Regions from separate parts of the Mesorhizobium sp. 2RAF45 genome, predicted to be linked through region 2. Evidence: predicted binding sites of a transcription regulator. Region 2 holds the regulator's gene; the other holds the start of a gene.

Region 1 (7,416 bases), on a different contig from region 2:
AGGCGGTTGCCGACCGCATCATCGACGTCACCGCTTTTGCTCCAGGAAAACTCGCCGCATGACCAGGAAATTGTCGGAGACGCCGCTGGTTCACCCGACGGCGGAGGTACACAATTCGACGCTTGGCCGCTGGACCGAGATCGCCGACCGCAGCCGGGTTTCGGAGAGCGAACTCGGCGACTATTCCTACATGATGCAGGATTGCTCTGTCTGGTGCGCGACGATCGGCAAGTTCGCCAACATCGCGGCAAGCGTGCGCCTCAACGCCACCAACCACCCGACCTGGCGGCCGACGCTGCATCATTTCACCTACCGCGCCTCGGACTATTGGGACGACGCCGAGCACGAGAGCGAATTCTTCGCCCAGCGCCGCGCCAAACGCGTCACCATCGGCCACGATACCTGGCTCGGCCACGGCTCGACCGTCCTGCCCGGCGTCACTGTCGGCGATGGCGCGGCGGTCGGCGCCGGCGCGGTCGTCTCGAAGGATGTCGCGCCCTACACCATAGTCGCCGGCGTGCCGGCCAAGCCGATCCGCGAGCGCTTCGACCGCCGCACCGCCGAACGCTATCAGGCGCTTGCCTGGTGGGACTGGGACCACGCGCGGCTGCGCATTTCGCTCGATGATTTTCGCGAGCTGTCGGCCGAGGCATTCCTGGAGAAATACGAGGGATAGTTCCTCACATTGCCGTCATGAGGGGGCCTGTTCATATCTCTGACACAGGACTCGGACAGGACGCCATCTCCCCAAGGAGATTGCCATGCTCGACACCGTCAGACCCTCGCTTTTCGGATTCTTTGCCGGCACCAACCCGACCCCGCCGGCGCATCTCGGCACGCGCTACGACACCTCGGGCAATTTCCTGACCGAGCCCGGCAACACCGTCGTCAGCCATCTCGTCAGCGGATCGCCTTCCGAAGCCGCCGTGCTTGCGGTGCGCGAGAAGATGCTGGCGATGCCCGACGCCGACCGGCTCGCCTTCACGCCCGTTTCCAGCCTGCATATGACGCTGTTCCAGGGCATCATCGAATATCGCCGCCGCTTGCCTTACTGGCCGCAGGACGTACCGCTCGACACCAGCATCGACGCCATGACCCGCCTCTATCTGGAGCACCTGAAGGGCTTCGAGGGCTTCGGTCCTTTCAACATCAAGGTGATCGAGGTCGTGCCGACCGGTCTCACCGTTGCCGGCGCGACCGACGAGGACGTGCGCATCATGCGTCAATGGCGCGATGCGTTGGCGGTGCCGTTCGGCTACCGGCACCCCGATCATGACGCCTACGTCTTCCACATCACCTTCGCGTATCAGATCCGGCGTCTTGCCGACGACCGTGCGGCAGCATGGCAGGCTCTGTTCGACGATTGCCTGACGCTTTTGACAAGGCAGGCTCCGGTGATCGAGATCAAGGCGCCCGCCTTCTGCGCCTTTCGCGACATGAAGCACTTCGAGGAATTGCTGGTGCTTGGCTGATCGCCGGTCACGCGCCAATGCATGTCGCCCGAAAGCGGCCCCGGTTTTGGGCGAACGACATGCATAAAAACAAAGACCCGAAGCGCGCCGCGTGAATTCGTTTCAGCGCGACGCGCTTCAGCCGTCGCGCCTGTGGAGCGTAACAAAACTGACATGCTGGCGACACGGCAGGTTCATGTGGCTGCGCTAGGCGAGAGCCTGACGATCAACAAGGTCCGGACTGGAACCTGCTCATGTCAGCAAGCTCTGCCACACTCGAAATCCGTGGTGTCAGCCGACGATTTGGCAAGAACACCGCCGTCAGCGACGTCAACATCTCGATCCCGCAGGGTCAGATGGTTGGCGTCATCGGCCGTTCGGGCGCTGGCAAGTCGACCCTTCTTCGCATGATCAACCGACTTGTCGACCCCAGCCAGGGGTCGATTTTTTTTGACGGCGCCGAGGTCTCCCGGTTGCGCGGCTCGCCGCTGAGGCGCTGGCAGCGCGACTGCGCCATGATCTTCCAGCAGTTCAACCTGGTGCCGCGCCTCGACGTGCTGACCAACGTCCTGCTCGGCAAATTGAACCATCGCTCGACCCTGTCCAACCTTCTCGGCATGTTCTCTCGCGCCGAATGCGCCGAGGCGGTCGCCGCGCTCGAGCGGCTCGACATCGCCCGCACCGCGCTTCAGCCCGCCGGCACCTTGTCTGGCGGACAGCAGCAGCGTGTCGCCATCGCCCGCGCCATGATGCAGCAGCCCAAAGTGATCCTCGCCGACGAGCCGATCGCCTCGCTCGACCCGCTCAACGCCAAGGTGGTGATGGATTCGCTGCGGGACATCAATCTGCGCGAGGGCATCACCGTCGTCACCAATCTGCACACGCTCGACACCGCCCGCGCCTATTGCAACCGCATCATCGGCATGGCCGCCGGCAAGGTCGTCTTCGACGGCCCGCCCGAGGAGCTCAACCGTGAGGCCGTGCGCCTCGTCTATGGCGCCGACAGCAATGGTGCCGAAATATCGGAGGCCATCACCTCCACCAGCGTTGCCTTCAAGCAGAAGATCGCAGCATCCGCCGGACCGCTCGAACCCGCATTCCCGGGTTACTGAGCCCATGATCCCGAAAAGTGGAATCCGGTTTTCGGGAAAGATCATGGGCCAAGAAAGGGCGGTTGGGATCGTCCGCCCGCGTCAAGGGCACTTGTCAAGATCAAGAACGCTGCCGGCGCGGGGCCGGAACTTACAGGAGAGACATCAAATGTTCAGGAAGATGGTTTTCAGCGCCGTTTCGGTGCTTGCCATGGCAACCAGCATCGCCCACGCCGCCGACATGAAGGAATTCCGCGTCGGCATTCTGGGCGGTGAAAACGAGACCGACCGGCTGCGCAACTACCAATGCCTGGCCGATCATCTGAAGGCCGAATTCGGCTTCGAGAAGGTCTCGCTGTTTCCTGCCGCCGACTATGACGGCGTCATCCAGGGCCTGCTCGGCGGCACGCTCGACTTCGCAGAACTCGGCGCCTCCGGCTACGCCAGCGTCTATCTCAAGGACCCGAAGGCGGTGACCCCGATCCTCACCACCAAGCAGACCGACGGTTCCACCGGCTATTATTCGATCGGCCTGGCTCTGAAGACCTCGGGCATCACCGACATCAAGTCGGCCAAGGGCAAGAAGCTCGGCTACGCCGATCCGGACTCCACCTCGGGGTACCTGATCCCGCTGACCCAGATTCCGAAGGACACCGGCGCCTCGAACGAAACCTTCTTCGCCTCGACCCAGTTCAACGGCGGCCATGAGAACAACATCCTGGCCGTGCGCGACGGCAAGGTCGATGTCGCGGTCGATGATTCCTCCGGCATCGGCGACTTCAAGAACGGCTTCACGTCCGGCACCTTCCACAAGGTCGTCGCCAAGGGCGCCGTCGACCCGAACGACTTCGTCGAAGTCTGGCGCTCGGGCCTGATCCCGAACGGCCCGCTGGTCGTGCGCACCGCGCTCGGTGACGAGATGACCGCCAAGCTCGCCGCCTTCTTCACCGAGCTGCCGACGAAGGACAAGGCTTGCTTCGAGGGCGTCGAAGGTGGCGATTTCACCGGCTACGTTCCGGTCAAGCCAGACTTCTACAACGTCATCGTCGAAGCCCGTAAGGCAGCCATCGGCGGCTAACGGCGAAATCGGAAAGGGCGGTGCCGAAAGCACCGCCCTTTTTGCATCTCCGATCATGACCCTTTCCGTGACAGCCCCCTCATTGACAGCCTCTTCTGGCGCCCCCCAGCAGATGGCCGATGCCTGGCGACGCCAGACGTCGCTGCGCCGGTTCTATACAGTGCTCGGCGTCGGCCTGCTGCTCGCCGCGCTGCTCGCCAGCATGTGGTTCGCCGACGAAGCCAATGCCGGGCACTTTTTCGACCGGCTGCCGCATATTCTGGATTTTCTGAGCTGGTTGGTCCCAAAGGATTGGAACGACGTCTGGCGGGCACTGTTCGACATCGCCTCGCCGCATGACACCGGCACCCAGGAATACAATTTCCCGCTCGGCCGGATCTATGTCTGGGGCGGTTTCTACATTCCCGAATATTTCGAGCTGATGATCACGACGGTCAATGTAGCCCTGGTCTCGACCTTCGTCGGTTTCATCTTCGCCGTGCCGTTTTCCTTCATCGCCGCCCGCAACCTGACGCCCCATCCGGCGCTGCGGCTGATCGTCAAGCGCTTTATGGAGCTGCTGCGCGCCTTCCCTGAGATCGTCATTGCCGGCCTTTTCGCGGCAATCGTCTCCATCGGCCCGATCGCCGCCATCATCGCCATCGGCCTGCATTCGATCGGCGCGCTCGGCAAGCTGTTCTACGAGATCAACGAGAACATCGACATGCGTGCCGAGGAAGGCCTGCGCGCGGTCGGAGCCAACTGGTTCGAGCGCGTGCGCTTCGCCGACCTGCCGCAGGTCCTGCCCAATTTCATGTCCTACACACTGCTGCGCGTCGAGATCAATGTCCGCGCCTCGACCATCATCGGCGCCGTCGGCGGCGGCGGCATCGGCGAGGAGTTGAAGCTCTCCATCTCGCGCGGCTTCGGCGCCAAGACGCTGGCGCTGGTGCTGCTCTTGTTCACGACCATCTTCATCATCGACCAGTTCTCCGCCTGGCTGCGCCGCAAGCTGGTCGGCGAGCAAGCTTTCATGATGGGGGCGTGAATCATGGCGACCATGACGGCCGAGGAGATACTGTCGATCGAGGAGCGCTATCCGCAAGTGTTCCGGCGGCCGCTGTACAAGCGCTTCGCTCCGCTGTTCCTGTTCATCGGCATCCTGACCTATCTCATCTATGTCCTGTGGTTCTTCAGCCTGCCGCAAGTGCTGCGGGAATCGCACTGGGAGCGTCTGCCGCTGTTCCTGACACAATGGATCAGCTACGACCTGCAACCGGAATTCCGCCTCGACCAGCCTGAGATCACGCCAAAATACCCGCGCTTTTCCGCGCTTGGCGAGAACCCGAACCCCGACTGGGTGATCAAGAATCCGGACGGCACCTTCACCGTGCTGATCGACGGCCCGGCGAAATCCGTGACTTTCGGCAAGGCGCAGGCAACGATCGTGGCCAACGGCCAGACCGTGCCGGTTTCGCTGACCAGCGGCAAGCCGGTGATATCAGGCCCGGTGCCGGACTGGATCGCCGCGCATGACGACGAGGTGGTTGCCAAGATGGGCTTCGTCGGCGAAGTGCGCGTCACCGTCGATCGCGTCAAGGTGCGCAAGCGCTTCCTCGGCTGGGCGAATTTCGTCTTCGACACACGCTCGCCCTTCTTCGGCAAATCGTCGGGAGAGGTGATCTCGCTGATCGTGTCCGGGCCTGATTTGAAGCCGGGCACCTCGAACCTGGCGCTGGCGGGCGACAACATCTGGAACAACGCCCAGTGGCAGCACGGTGACGTCTGGACGAAGCTGCTGCAGACCATCGTCATGGCGTTCCTGGGCACCCTGCTTGGCGGTATCGTCGCCTTCCCGCTTGCCTTCTTCGCCGCCCGCAACATCACGCCGAGCGGTGTGCTCAGCCAGGTCCTGAAACGCTTCTTCGACTTCATGCGCTCGGTCGACATGCTGATCTGCGCGCTGTTCTTCACCCGCGCCTTCGGCCCTGGTCCGCTTGCGGGCAGTGCCGCGATCTTCTTCACCGAGATCGGCACGCTCGGCAAAACCTATTCCGAGGCGCTGGAGAACATCGACGACAAGCCGCGCGAAGGTGTGCTGTCGACCGGCGCCAACGGTCTCCTGGTGCAGCGCTACGGCGTCATGCCGGAAGTCATTCCGGTCTTCATCAGCCAGACGCTCTACCAGTGGGAATCCAACACACGCGGCGCTACCATCATCGGCGCCGTCGGCGCCGGCGGCATCGGCCTGAAACTGTGGGAAGCGATGCGCACCAATTCCAACTGGGCCAACGTCTTCTACATGGTGCTGCTGATCCTGCTGGTCGTCTTCATCTTCGACAACATCTCGAATTTCCTGCGCCGCCGGCTGAGCCGCACCATCCACGACTACAACAGGATCCAGGTCGAGCAGGGGTGATAGGCCTGGATGCCATGGTTGGCGGCTGCATCTCGCGAAGAGAGGAGCCTAAGCCGCCTTCTTCCACCCATTCCTGATATGCTTATACCCGTCGCGATAGACAGCTTCCGGGCTCTCGGAAAAATCGCGCCAAACCTTGGTCGCCGCAGCCAGGTCCTTCAGCGACCGCCCGAACGCCTCGATTGTCAGCCAGTCGTCATAGCCGCTCTTGCGGATCGCCGCGAACGTCTCTTTCCACGGGATGTTGCCGCGCCCCGGCACGCCGCGATCGTTTTCCGATATGTGGATATGCACGACATTCCGGCGATGCTTCGTATAGGCGCCAATCGGGTCGGCCTCCTCGATATTGGCATGAAAGGTGTCGTACATCGCCTTGATGTGCGGACGGCCGACGGCATCGATGTGCTCCGAGAGGTCCGCCATCGTGTTGAAAAGATAACATTCGAAGCGGTTCAGCGCCTCCAGCCCGATGGTGACGTTGCGCGTGCCGGCATGGTCGCCGATGGCGCGCTGCGAGGCGATGGAACGGTTCTTCTCGGCGGGGGTCGGCCCGCTGCCGGAAAAGGCGCCGAGCGTCGAATGCAGCGGCCCGCTGAGCGTTCTGGCGCCAAGCGCATCGGCGCAATCAACAGCCCATTTCATGTAAGCGATACCGGCCTTGCGCGTTGCCGCATCGGCCGAGATCAGGTTCATCGAGGGATCGCCCATCGCCGAGACCGCGGTCCGCTCCAGCCCGATGCGATCGAGCAGGTCGCCGAGCTTTTTATAATCGTCCGGCATGCCGGCGAAGATCGGTATCTCAACACCGTCGAAGCCCGTCGCCTTGATGTCGCGAAGCAGAGGCTCATGCTTCTTCGACACCGCCGTCGTCCACAAGAACATGCACATGCCGATTTTCATCGACGCCCTCCCCCCGTTTAATCCCCCCGGATCATTTTTGTTTTAGAGCTTGGTCCACGCGCCATTCTTCTTCGACGATTTCACACAGGCCTCGATGAAGGCCATGCCTTCGACGCCGTCCTGGATGGTCGGGAAGACGACATCCTTTGCCGGCTTGCCACCCTTCTTGCGCGCAGCGCGGATGGCGCGCGCCGCCTCCTGATAGATGTTGGCGAAGCCTTCGAGATAGCCCTCCGGATGGCCTGACGGCACGCGGCTGACACGGCCCGCCACCGGCAGCGCGCCGGCGCCGTTGCGGGTGATCAACTGCTTGGGCTGGCCGAATGGGGTGTACCAGAGATAGTTGGGATCGGCCTGCACCCATTCCAGCCCACCCTTCGAGCCATAGATGCGCAGCTTCAGCCCGTTCTCATGGCCGGGCGCCACCTGGCTCGCCCAGATCATGCCCTTGGCAGGATGCGTCTTGCCGGTGGGCTTGAAGCGCAGCATGACGTTGAC
Region 2 (7,416 bases):
ATCGCCCGCACCGTGGCGGTGAAGCCGGAGGTGATCCTGCTCGACGAGCCGGCCTCGGCGCTTGACCCGCTGTCGACCGCCAAGATTGAGGAGCTGATCGACGAGCTGCAGGCCGACTACACGATCGTCATCGTCACCCACAACATGCAGCAGGCGGCGCGCGTCTCGAAGCAGACCGCCTTCATGTATCTGGGCGAACTGGTCGAGTTCGACCGCACCGAGAAGATCTTCACGTCGCCTCGCGAGAAGCGCACGCAAGACTACATCACCGGCCGCTTCGGCTGATCGCACGCATACGAGGACCAGGATCATGGCCGAACACACAGTCGCAGCCTTCGACGAGGATCTCGGACAGATCAGCAGGCTGATCAGCGACATGGGCGATCTCGCCGGCTCGATGGTCGGCGGCGCCACCAAGGCACTGCTGAACTCCGACAATGCTCTCGCTCAGCGCGTCGTCTCCGACGACGCCATCATGGATGCGCGCCAGCGCGAACTCGACGACCGCGCCATCACGCTGATCGCCAAGCGCCAGCCGATGGCCGACGACCTGCGCCATGTCGTCGGCTCGATCCGCATGGCCGGCGACCTCGAACGCATTGGCGACCTTGCCAAGAACATCGCCAAGCGCGTCGGCACTGTCGGCCTCAGCGCCACGCCGCGCGACCTGTCGCATTCCATCGACGCCATGGCGCAGCTGGTGTTGATCCAGGTGCAGGGTGTGATCGAGGAGTATGCGGCGCGCGATGCCGCGGCACTGGCGATGCTGCGCGCCGACGACGAGCGCATCGACGTCAAATACACCTCCGTCTTCCGCGAATTGCTGACCTATATGATGGAAGACCCGCGCAACATCACGGCTTGCACGCATCTGTTGTTTTGCGCCAAGAATCTCGAACGCATCGGCGACCATGTGACCAACATCGCCGAGAATGCGTACTATGTCCTGACCGGCACGCAACTGCCCGCCAACCGTCCAAAACAGGACGAGACGGCGATGTCGGCGCCGGCGGCCTGAGCGCAGGGGTAATCAATCGATGATCGCACCACGCATCATGGTGGTGGAGGACGAGGAGCCGCTCGGCGTGCTCCTCCGCTACAATCTGGAATCGGAGGGTTACCAGGTCGAGGTGGTGACCCGCGGCGACGAAGCCGAAATCCGCCTGCAGGAGAACGTGCCCGACCTCCTTGTGCTCGACTGGATGGTGCCGGCGGTGTCCGGCATCGAACTCTGCCGGCGCCTGCGAATGCGGCCCGAGACCGAGCGGCTGCCGATCATCATGCTGACCGCCCGGGGCGAGGAAAGCGACCGTGTACGTGGGCTCTCCACCGGCGCCGACGACTATCTGGTCAAGCCGTTCTCGACGCCGGAATTCATGGCCCGCGTCAAGGCGCTGCTGCGCCGCGCCAAGCCGGAAGTGCTGTCCAGCGTGCTCAAGGTCGGCGATATCGTGCTCGACCGTGAATCGCACCGGGTCTACCGCAAGAAGAGCGAGATCCGGCTCGGGCCGACCGAATTCCGCCTGCTCGAATTCATGATGCGGCACCCCGGGCGCGTGTTCTCGCGCAGCCAACTGCTCGACAATGTCTGGGGCGAGACGATCTACATCGACGAGCGCACCGTGGACGTGCATGTCGGCCGGTTGCGCAAGGCGGTCAACAATGGCCGCATGCCGGATGTCATCCGCACCATCCGTGGGGCGGGCTACGCGATCCGCGAGGATTGAGCACAACCTGACTCAGGCGACGTTTTTCTTCGCGGCAGGGCCTGCTTTCGTTTGCACGCCGGGCGCGAAAATCTCCTGGTCGACGAAGGTCAGCGCGCGCATGGCACAGCCTTCGCGGATCAGCGGCAGTTCGTTCGGCTCGGTGTCGAAGGAGATCGATTTCGAGTGCTGGCCGCCGGCGGTCTGGGCGATGGCCTCGCGCAATGCCGGCTCGATCAGGTCGAAGGCAGCGGCGCTGACGCCGACCATGGCGACGGGCGCGGGATCGATCAGCGCAAACAGGCTGCCGAGGCCGTAGCCGAGTGCCTCCCCGGCCCTGCGGTAGGCTTCGCGCTCGGGCCCGTCCCGTTCCCGTGCCGTCGCGGCCAGCGCCCGCATCTGCGCGTCGCTGACATCGGCCACCGGCTCGGTGTCCTCGCCGAGCTGCCTGGCGTTGCGCCAGATGGCGTAATTGCCGGCATAGGCCTCGACACAGCCGCGCCGCCCGCAGCGGCAGAGCGCGCCGCCCGGCCGGTGGATCATGTGGCCGAATTCGCCGCCTGAGGAATGGGTGCCAGTGAACAACTCGCCCTTCAGCACCAGCCCCATGCCGATGCCGTGCGAAAGCAGGATGGCGATGAAGTCGTCACGGTAGCGCTCGGGATCGCGCCAGCGCAGCGCCACCGCCATCATGTTGCAGTCGTTTTCCATGGTGGCGGGGATACCGAACTCGGCTTCGAGTATGTCTGCGAAGGCGATGTCGGTCTGCGGTGTGATCGGCGACCACAGCATCGCCCGGGCCTCGGTGTCGGTGATGCCCTGGATCGCCAGCGCGATGCGGGCGACGCTGCGTACGTCGATGTCGGGATCGTCGAGGCGCCGCCGCACTATGGCCACGCACTCGCCGATCAGCGCCTCGCGCGACATGGTCAGCGTGTCCAGCCGGCGCTGTTCCTCCGATATCACCTGGCCGGCATAGTCGATGACTGCGACCCATAGGAAATTCAGCGACAGCACCACGGTCATCACAGCCGCGGCCTCCGGATTGAGGCCGAGGCCGACCTGCGGCCTGCCGCGTTTCAGCGCGCCGGCCTCGCTCGGCTTGCCCTCGGCCAGGATGCCTTCACCGATCAGGTCGGAGGAAATCGCCGATATGGTCGAATGGCTGAGGCCGGTGGTCGCTGCGATCTCGGTGCGCGAGGGCCGGCCGGCCCGGCGCACGGCCGCGATCACCATCGCGCGGTTGCGCCGGCGCAGATCGTCGTGGCGGATTCCGACCGACATGTTTTTTCACATCCTCCCGGTCGCCGCGGTTCTTCCGGTCCTCCCTCGAACGCTGCCGGCGACACGGTCAAATACTGGCAGAAGCGGCCTGTGCTGTCATTTATTTATTGCGAAGCTCGAAAAAAATTCAGAGGGACATCAAAATCCATCAGAATCGTTGTTGACAGCGTTCCGGTGTTGGATCAGTGTTTTTTCGAGGCTCGAAAAAATAGGGCCTTTGTGCCGGCCTTAGGGCCAGTTTGGTCGCGCCATACGCGGCGCAGGGAGGAATATCATGAAGAGATTCACAGCCGCCATCCTGGCGGGTGTCGCCATGTCGCTGACGCTTGCGTCGGTCGCGCAGGCGAAGGACAAGGTCATCGGCGTTTCGTGGTCCAACTTCCAGGAAGAGCGCTGGAAGACCGACGAGGCCGCCATGAAGAAGGCGATCGAGGCCGCCGGCGACAAGTACATTTCCGCCGATGCGCAGTCCAATCCTGGCAAGCAGCTTACCGATGTCGAGAGCCTGATCTCGCAGGGCGCCAATTCGCTGATCATCCTGGCCCAGGATGCCTCGGCCATCGGCCCGGCCGTGCAGAAGGCGCTGGACGAAGGCATTCCGGTCGTCGGCTATGACCGCCTGATCGAGAACAAGGACGTCTTCTACCTGACCTTCGACAACAAGGAAGTCGGCCGCTTGCAGGCCAGCGCGGTGTTCAAGGCCAAGCCGGAAGGCAACTATGTCTTCATCAAGGGCTCGGGCGCCGATCCGAACGCCGACTTCCTGTTCGCGGGCTCGATGGAAGTGCTCAAGGCTGCCATCGACAGCGGCAAGATCAAGAATGTCGGCGAGGCCTATACAGATGGCTGGCTGCCCGCCAACGCCCAGAAGAACATGGAGCAGTTCCTGACCGCCAACGACAACAAGGTCGACGCGGTCGTCGCGGCCAATGACGGCACCGCCGGCGGCGTCGTCGCGGCGCTGACGGCGCAGGGTCTTGCCGGCACCGTGCCGGTTTCGGGTCAGGACGGCGACCATGCCGCGCTGAACCGCATCGCGCTTGGCACCCAGACCGTGTCGGTGTGGAAGGACGCGCGCGAACTCGGCAAGAACGCCGCCGAGATCGCCTCGCAGCTGGCCGACGGCAAGAAGATGACCGACATCGCCGGTGTGAAGGACTTCACGACGCCCGGCAGCAACACCGTCAAGTCGCTGTTCCTGACCCCGGTGGCCATCACCAAGGACAATCTCAACGTCGTCATCGACGCCGGCTGGATCAAGAAGGACGAAGTCTGCGCGGGTGTCGCCGCCGGCAGCGTCGCCGCCTGCAACTAAAACGGCGCAATACCGTTCGATATCGACGCCGCGGCCCAAAAGCCGCGGCGTTTCTCAAGGGGCTTCCCGCTTCAAATGACCGCGGAAAGCAAATAGCATCCATGTTCGGTACCCGCGCCAGACGGTAAACCGGTGGGAGGATAGCATGACCGACACGACCTCTACTCAACCGGTCGGCAGCACTACAGCGGACAAGGCGCGTGCATCCGAACTCAGCGCCGTCGGACGGTTCCTCAAGGCTACCGAGCTCGATACGCGCATGCTCGGCATGGTCGGTGCACTGCTGGTCATCTGGGTCGGCATCCATATCCTGTCGGGCGGGCTTTTCCTGACACCGCGCAATCTGTGGAACCTGTCGGTGCAGACCTCGTCGGTCGCGATCATGGCGACCGGCATGGTGCTGGTCATCGTCATGCGCAACATCGACCTCTCGGTTGGATCCGTCGAAGGCGTGATCGGCATGATCATGGGCGTGGCGCAGGCTGACTTCCTCATCCGCGTCGTCGGTTTCCAGCTTGGAAACCCCTGGCTCTGGATCATCGCGCTGGCGGCTGGCGTGGCGCTTGGTCTCCTGATCGGCGCGTTCCAGGGCTTCATCATCGCCTATATGGAGGTTCCGGCCTTCATCGTGACGCTGGGCGGCCTGCTGGTCTGGCGCGGCATGGCATGGCTGATCACCAGCGGGCGCACGGTCGCGCCGCTCGACACGACTTTCCAGCTGATGGGCGGCGGACCACGCGGCTCGATCGGCGCCACCGCCAGCTGGATCGTCGGTGTCGTCGCCTGCGTGGCGGTCGCCTTCATGCTGCTCAATGGCAGGTCGCAGCGCAAGCGGTTCCACTTTCCGCTGCGCCCTGTCTGGGCCGAGACCTTGCTTGGCGTGGTTGCCTGCGCCGCTATCCTTGGCGCCGTCTGGATCGCCAATTCCTATCCATGGCCGATCGGCATCGTGCGCCAGTATGCCCAGCAGAACGGCATTACCGTTCCCGAAGGCGGGCTGTACATCGCGCATGGCATTGCCATACCGGTGCTGATGGCGGTGGCCGTCGGCATCATCATGACCTTCATCACCAAGCGCACGCGTTTCGGCCGCTACGTCTTCGCTATTGGCGGCAATCCGGAGGCGGCCGAACTAGCCGGCATCAACACCCGCTGGGTGACCATGAAGGTGTTCATGATCATGGGCGTGCTGGCGGCGGTCAGCGCGGCGATCTCGTCGGCCCGGCTCAACGCGTCGACCAATGCGCTGGGCACGCTGGACGAGCTTCTGGTCATCGCCGCCGCCGTAATCGGCGGCACGTCGCTCGCCGGCGGTTCCGGCACCGTGATGGGCGCCATGCTGGGCGCGCTTCTGATGCAGTCATTGCAGTCGGGCATGGTGCTGCTCGGCATCGACTCGCCGCTGCAGAGCATTGTCGTCGGCGCCGTGCTGGTCATCGCGGTGTGGCTCGACACCGTCTATCGCAAGCGGGTTTAGGGGAGAAACGATCATGGCCGACAAAATCGCTCCCGCAACTGCCCCCACAACTGCGGCCCCTGGCACGCCGCTGATCGACATGCGCAACATCTCGATCGCCTTTGGCGGCATCCGCGCCGTCGACGATGCCTCGATCGATCTTTTCCCCGGCGAGGTCGTGGCGCTGCTCGGCCATAACGGCGCCGGCAAATCGACGCTGATCAAGATCCTGTCAGGCGCCTACAAGCGCGATGCCGGCCAGATATTCGTCAATGGCGAGGAGGCTTCGATCTCCAACCCGCGCGACGCCAAGAAATACGGCATCGAGACCATCTACCAGACGCTCGCCTTGGCCGACAACGTCGACGCCGCCGCCAATCTGTTCCTCGGCCGCGAGCTGATGACCGGCTGGGGCACGCTCGACGACGTTGCCATGGAGGCCGAGGCCCGCAAGGTGATGGGCCGGCTCAATCCGCGCTTCCAGCGCTTCAAGGAGCCGGTGATCAAGCTGTCGGGCGGCCAGCGCCAGTCGGTGGCGATCGCGCGCGCGATCCTGTTCAACGCCCGCATCCTGATCATGGACGAGCCGACGGCAGCCCTTGGTCCGCAGGAGACGGCGCAGGTCGGCGAACTGGTCAAACAGCTAAAATCCGATGGTATCGGCATCTTCCTGATCAGCCATGACATCCACGACGTCTTCGAGCTGGCCGACCGGGTCTGCGTGATGAAGAACGGCCAGGTCGTCGGCACCGCGCGCACCACCGATGTTACCCAGGACGAAGTGCTCGGCATGATCATCCTGGGCAAATGTCCTCCGGGCGCCATCCCGGGGCCGGGCGCGCTGAAGATCGCCGCCTGAGGCCTGCCGACCGCCCGAAATGCGCTGATCGGCATGGCCGGTTGCCGCTCACGTGATATGCCAGTGATCGCGATGGCTTGGCCTTGCCATTGTGTTGGCCTGACGACTTGCCCATAAAGGTCCGGTATTGCTCATGGACCGCATCATCCGTTGAAGAAACTTTTTCCAATCGTTGCGTTCATCGCCGTAGCGCTGATCAGCATGACCATGGCGGGGTTCGCCTATTTCGCGACGCAGGAAGCCTCCCGCATCAAGTTCGAAGCGGCGGCCGACGACGCGCTCAACCGGATCGAGAGCCGTATCGATCTGCATTTGTCGCTGCTGCGGTCGACACAGGCCCTGTTCGACGCCCGCAATGGAGATATCTCCCACAGCGAGTTCAAGGCGTTTTTCAACGCGCTGGACATCGACAACAATTTCGCCGGCCTGCGGGGCATCGGATTCCTCAGGCTCGTCAAGACGGGGGATGAGGCGGCGGCCGAACGAGACATCCTGCACGATTTCGGCGCCAGCCATCCGATCTATCCGGAGACGACGCAGCCCTGGCGCACGCCCATCATGCTCTTCGAGCCGCTGGATCCGTCCAACCAGACGGGCATCGGCTACGACATGTTCAGCGAACGAGTGCGGCGCGCGGCGATCGAGCAGGCGATGGCCGACGACAAGCAGCACGCGAGCGGACTGGTGCAACTGGGCCAGGGCACAGGCGCGACACAGACCTTCCCCGGCTTCCTGGTTTTCGTGCGGCTCAACGTCGAAACCGCGCCGGAGGTCATCAACGCATCGCGATCCTCGA

Evidence for each region. Region 2 encodes PhoB, which activates phosphate uptake and scavenging genes when phosphate is short. Its sites were predicted from a motif close to TGTCATNNANCTGTCAT; they were not measured.
Region 1: phnC (phosphonate ABC transporter ATP-binding protein) is a predicted target of PhoB. The motif match lies at 1,611-1,627, and genes of this name have one in related genera.

Annotation. Positions count from the first base shown of each region.
Region 1 covers NZ_JBFRGG010000002.1:879,560-886,975, forward strand. Annotated here, with positions in the region: gene phnL (phosphonate C-P lyase system protein PhnL) at 1-62, shown strand, start outside; gene AB4Z43_RS09115 (DapH/DapD/GlmU-related protein) at 59-676, shown strand; gene AB4Z43_RS09120 (DUF1868 domain-containing protein) at 762-1,472, shown strand; gene phnC (phosphonate ABC transporter ATP-binding protein) at 1,706-2,563, shown strand; gene phnD (phosphonate ABC transporter substrate-binding protein) at 2,712-3,620, shown strand; gene phnE (phosphonate ABC transporter, permease protein PhnE) at 3,676-4,647, shown strand; gene phnE (phosphonate ABC transporter, permease protein PhnE) at 4,651-6,018, shown strand; gene AB4Z43_RS09145 (sugar phosphate isomerase/epimerase family protein) at 6,067-6,918, opposite strand; gene AB4Z43_RS09150 (Gfo/Idh/MocA family protein) at 6,961-7,416, opposite strand, start outside.
Region 2 covers NZ_JBFRGG010000012.1:113,230-120,645, forward strand. Annotated here, with positions in the region: gene pstB (phosphate ABC transporter ATP-binding protein PstB) at 1-285, shown strand, start outside; gene phoU (phosphate signaling complex protein PhoU) at 311-1,018, shown strand; gene phoB (phosphate regulon transcriptional regulator PhoB) at 1,038-1,727, shown strand; gene AB4Z43_RS25795 (ROK family protein) at 1,740-2,990, opposite strand; gene xylF (D-xylose ABC transporter substrate-binding protein) at 3,265-4,305, shown strand; gene AB4Z43_RS25805 (sugar ABC transporter permease) at 4,451-5,782, shown strand; gene AB4Z43_RS25810 (ATP-binding cassette domain-containing protein) at 5,796-6,620, shown strand; gene AB4Z43_RS25815 (CHASE domain-containing protein) at 6,771-7,416, shown strand, end outside.